DNA from 2 places in the Oxalobacter paeniformigenes genome. Region 1 is predicted to be linked to the other one. Evidence: predicted binding sites of a transcription regulator. Region 1 holds the regulator's gene; the other holds the start of a gene.
What was found. Region 1 encodes LexA, which represses DNA repair genes until DNA is damaged. Its sites were predicted from a motif close to ACTGTATNNNNATACAGT; they were not measured.
Positions count from the first base shown of each region.

Region 2: recA (recombinase RecA) is a predicted target of LexA. The motif match lies at 1,323-1,340, and genes of this name have one in related genera.

Region 1 covers NZ_JAMKYL010000003.1:134,479-136,893, reverse strand. Annotated here, with positions in the region: gene NAI64_RS05580 (RNA methyltransferase) at 1-472, shown strand, start outside; gene lexA (transcriptional repressor LexA) at 474-1,112, opposite strand; gene rpsF (30S ribosomal protein S6) at 1,368-1,745, shown strand; gene priB (primosomal replication protein N) at 1,679-2,071, shown strand; gene rpsR (30S ribosomal protein S18) at 2,101-2,385, shown strand.
Region 2 covers NZ_JAMKYL010000005.1:31,769-34,183, forward strand. Annotated here, with positions in the region: gene recX (recombination regulator RecX) at 1-177, opposite strand, end outside; gene recA (recombinase RecA) at 215-1,276, opposite strand; gene NAI64_RS06840 (DUF2889 domain-containing protein) at 1,525-2,103, shown strand; gene xseA (exodeoxyribonuclease VII large subunit) at 2,169-2,415, shown strand, end outside.

The DNA of each region.
Region 1 (2,415 bases):
GACGCCGAGAAAATTTGCCGAAACCGTCTTGCCGGACGTGCGGATCAACTGTGCACTCGTCTTCGGAAACGAGCGCTATGGCTTGCCCAACGATGCCGTCGAATCCTGTCAGGCGCTCATCCACATTCCCGCCAACCCGGTTTACTCATCCCTCAATCTCGCACAGGCCGTTCAGGTTCTGGCTTATGAAAGCCGGATCGCACTACTGCGAAACGACACATCCGTAACGGAAAACAGCCCCGTCGGTTTCCATGGACAACCTGCATCCGTCGAACAGATTCACGGCATGCTGACCCATCTGGAAGAAGCGCTGACCGCCATCGGATTCCTGAATCCGGACAATCCAAAAAAACTGATGCCACGCCTCAAAAGGCTGTTTTCGCGAAGCGGTCTTGAAACGGAAGAAGTGAATATTCTGCGCGGCATCGCACGACAAATCGAAAAACGCCTGACTACCGGACAAAGGGAATGAATCACTGCCAGGTACGCAACAGCCCGACAACCAGTCCTTCAATCCTGAAACCGTCCGCATCGGTATTGACCCGGATCGGTGCAAAGTCAGGATTTTCGGAAATCAGTTCGATCATCTGACCGGTCTTGCGGAACCGCTTGACCGTCACATCATCCCCCAGACGTGCCACAACAATCTGCCCGTTCCGAGCCTTTTCCGTTTTCCTGACAGCGACAAGATCACCTTCCAGAATACCGATATCGCGCATGGACAATCCCCTGACCTTCAACAAATAATCCGGTTTTTCCGAAAAAAGCGACGGATCCAGAAAATAGGTTTTCTCGACATGCTCCTGGGCCAGAATAGGCGAACCCGCCGCAACACGCCCGACAAGCGGAACCGCATACTGTTCCTGCTTCTGTGGTTCGGAAAGTGTTATCTTCCCCACGTCATGCAAAAGACGGATACCCCGTGAAATACCCGGAACCATTTCAATGACGCCTTTTCTTGCCAGCGCCTGCAAATGTTCCTCTGCTGCATTGACGGACTTGAATCCCAGTTCGGCGGCGATTTCCGCGCGTGTCGGCGGGAACCCTGTCTTGTCGATCGACTGGACAATCAGTTCCAGAATTTCCTGTTGACGTGCGGTCAGCTTTATCATAAGGCCCTCGTAAGAATGGAAACGACTGATAATATTTGACTGGAAATTTTTATAGTCTGTTCATTTACCCAGTATTTTAAAAGAGAAAGTGCTGTTTTTCCACCGATTCGACAGCGTTTTTCAGGAAACGCCAAACGGGCCGGTATAGCATATATTGCCAATAAATACGTAACGCGGTAGAATTGCAGGATTTTCTTCTTCCCGCACCTGACTTGACGCCGGGGCGGGCTATTTTAACGTCCAAAAGGAGTATGCATGCGTCACTACGAAATCGTCTTTATCGTTCATCCTGACCAGAGCGAACAGGTTCCGGCCATGATCGAACGTTACAAAAACAATGTCACATCGCGCGGCGGAAAAATCCATCGTGTTGAAGACTGGGGCCGCCGTCAGCTGGCCTACATGATCAACAAGTTCGCCAAGGCCCACTATGTTCTGATGAACATCGAATGCGACAGCGAAACCCTGAATGAACTGGAAACCGCATTCAAGTTCAACGATGCCATTTTGCGTCATCTGACGGTCAAAATGAAACATGCTGAAACCGGTCCTTCCCCGATGATGAAATCGGCACAGAAGGAAGAATCCGCCAAGGCAGCCCCTGCCCCGGCAGAACAGACCGCTTCAGCCTGACAAAACCGCGACAGGAGAATTCCCTGACTGCTGAAAACCGCCTCCGGCTGACTGCCAGAATCATCGAACGCGAAGCGGTACGATACACTCCGGCAGGCATACCGGTCATCGCAACCCGATTGTGGCATCGTTCCCAACAGTGGGAAGCGGAAATCGGCCGGAACGTCGAATTCGAAATACCTGCCATCGTGATCGGCGATATTTCGGAATCGTTTGCAAAACTGGAAACCGGTCCGTTTTACCATTTCACGGGTTTTCTGGCGGCAAAAAGTCTCAAAAGCAGGAATCTTCTGTTTCATATCACCGGCTTTTCATCGATTGAATAGGCCAAACCTTTTATATACAGGAGCCGAAAATGGCATTTGGTAAAAAATTCGACAAGAACAAAAACAAGGACAAACGCAAACAGCAGAACCCACTGTTCAAACGCAAGAAATTCTGCCGTTTCACCGTAGCAAACGTAGAACAGATCGATTACAAGGATATCGATACCCTGAAAGATTTCATCCAGGAAAACTGCAAGATCATGCCGGCACGCCTGACGGGCACCAAGGCACACTATCAGCGTCAGCTGGATACGGCCATCAAGCGCGCCCGTTTCCTGGCCCTGCTGCCATACACTTCCCTGCATTCCGCCTGATTTTTGCCGGTCAATCTAGAGAATATTGGA
Region 2 (2,415 bases), on a different contig from region 1:
GACAAAACGCGTCTCGGACAAGAAACCGCGTTCCTTTAACCACGCCAGCAATGCAGCCAGATCGTCACCTTCCGCTGCATAAGGCTGCAGTTTGCGTTCCAGTTCAGCCGGACTGTACTCACGAATGGACAAATAACGCAATGCCCGAGCCTTCAACGTCAATTTCTGTCTCAGCATGCCCGTTCCGATATCCTCTCACCGGCTGAACGACACATCATGCCTCCGGTGATTCACTACCGGCATCATCCTGCAAAGCAGGCAACTCACGAACGCCATAGAACACCCTGACCCGATTCTCGATTTCACGCGCCAGTTTCGGATGCGTGCGCAAATAATTGCGAGCATTATCCTTTCCTTGCCCGATCCGCTCTCCGTTGTAGCTGTACCATGAACCTGCCTTTTCCACGATTTTCGCCTCAGAGCCCAAATCGAGAATTTCCCCTTCACGTGACGTCCCCTCGCCATACAGGATATCGAAATACGCTTCCTTGAACGGCGGTGCAGTCTTGTTCTTGACCACTTTCACGCGCGTTTCGCTACCGATCACTTCGTCACCCGACTTGATCGAACCCGTACGACGGATATCCAGACGGACAGAAGAATAAAACTTCAGCGCATTGCCCCCTGTCGTGGTTTCCGGATTGCCGAACATCACCCCGATCTTCATTCTGATCTGGTTGATGAAAATGACAGTTGTGTTGTTTTTCTTGATACTGCCGGTCAGCTTGCGCAATGCCTGCGACATCAGTCTGGCCTGAAGACCCGGCAACGCATCACCCATATCCCCCTCGATTTCCGCTTTCGGCGTCAGTGCGGCCACCGAATCGATCACAATCAGATCGACGCCACCGGAACGAACCAGTGCATCCGTAATTTCGAGCGCCTGCTCTCCGGTATCCGGCTGCGAAATCAGCAAATCCGGCAAATGTACCCCCAGTTTCTGGGCATACCCGACATCGAGCGCATGTTCCGCATCGATAAACGCGCAAGTGCCCCCGATCTTCTGCATTTCCGCAATGACCTGCAACGTCAGCGTCGTTTTCCCTGACGATTCAGGCCCGTAGATCTCGATAACCCGTCCACGCGGCAAACCTCCAACGCCCAGTGCGATATCCAGACCAAGCGAACCGGTCGAGACCGTAGGAATTTCCTCTACCACCACGCCGGGCGCCATGCGCATGATAGACCCCTTGCCGAACTGTTTCTCAATCTGAGCCAGCGCCATGGACAGTGCCTTGCTCTTTTCCTGACTGGATGCGGTTTTGTTATCGTCCATAAGATTCTTTCCGTTTAGACTGCCAATAAAAATTCAAGATCATATGCCTGTATATATTAACAGTAATTTTGAAAAAAAATGTACTATTTGCGGACAACGATCAAAATTTATTATCGTTCTGTCTCCTTTAAAAGGATATGGCTTTTCAGCTATAATATCGCCAACACCGTATGCGAGCGGTTGTTTCAAGGCGAAGACGTTGGCAACTGTTCTGACGGTAACTGTATATGTAGTAAGTGCGAACATTTATGCCATTGCCATCAGCAACCCCCAAACGTGTTCTGAAACACACCAGAACCATCCAGGTACAGTTTTTCTATCGGGACGACGAGTTATGGGATATCGACGCCCATTTTACCGATGTCAAGACGCATGAACTGTTTCTTACCTCGATCGTCATTCCTGCCAAACGTCCTTTGCACAACCTGTGGATACGCCTGACGATCAATGCGCAAGGCACCGTTGTGGATGCCCATGTGGCATTCGACGATGTTCCGTTCGAAGGTTACTGCGAAAACATCCATTCACGGTACAAACAACTGATCGGGCTGAACGTTCTTCATCATTTCCGCCATGAACTTCACGACAGGTTCAAGGGAATCAACGGTTGCACCCATATGAATGAACTGGCCGAAGCCATTCCATCCGTTGCGATGCAGGTATTCGTCTTCGGCGAGGAAGAAGCGCGTGTCAAGGCAGCCTTCCAGAAAGCAGGCGAACGACCGTTCCATCTGGACCAGTGTCATTGCATGGATACATCCGGACCGGCCGTCGAGAAATTTTATCCTGTCTGGTCCATTCACGCCGAACACGACAAACAATCGTGACCTGTACACGGCTTGCCCCTGTACAAGCGTCTGCCGCACAGTCCGTCCCCTTCGGGAAACGTCATATGCCATCCAGCCGCATTGCTTCCTCGTCACCCGTATTAAGTGTCACCGAACTCAACGGCATCGTCGCTAATCTGCTCACGCAAAGCATTCCGCTACTGTGGATATCCGGCGAGATCTCAAACTTCACGCGAGCCGCATCCGGACACTGGTACTTCACGCTCAAGGATGACAAAGCGCAAGTCCGGGTCGTCATGTTCAGAAATCGCGCCCAACTGGCGAATTTCATACCGCGTAATGGCGACCATG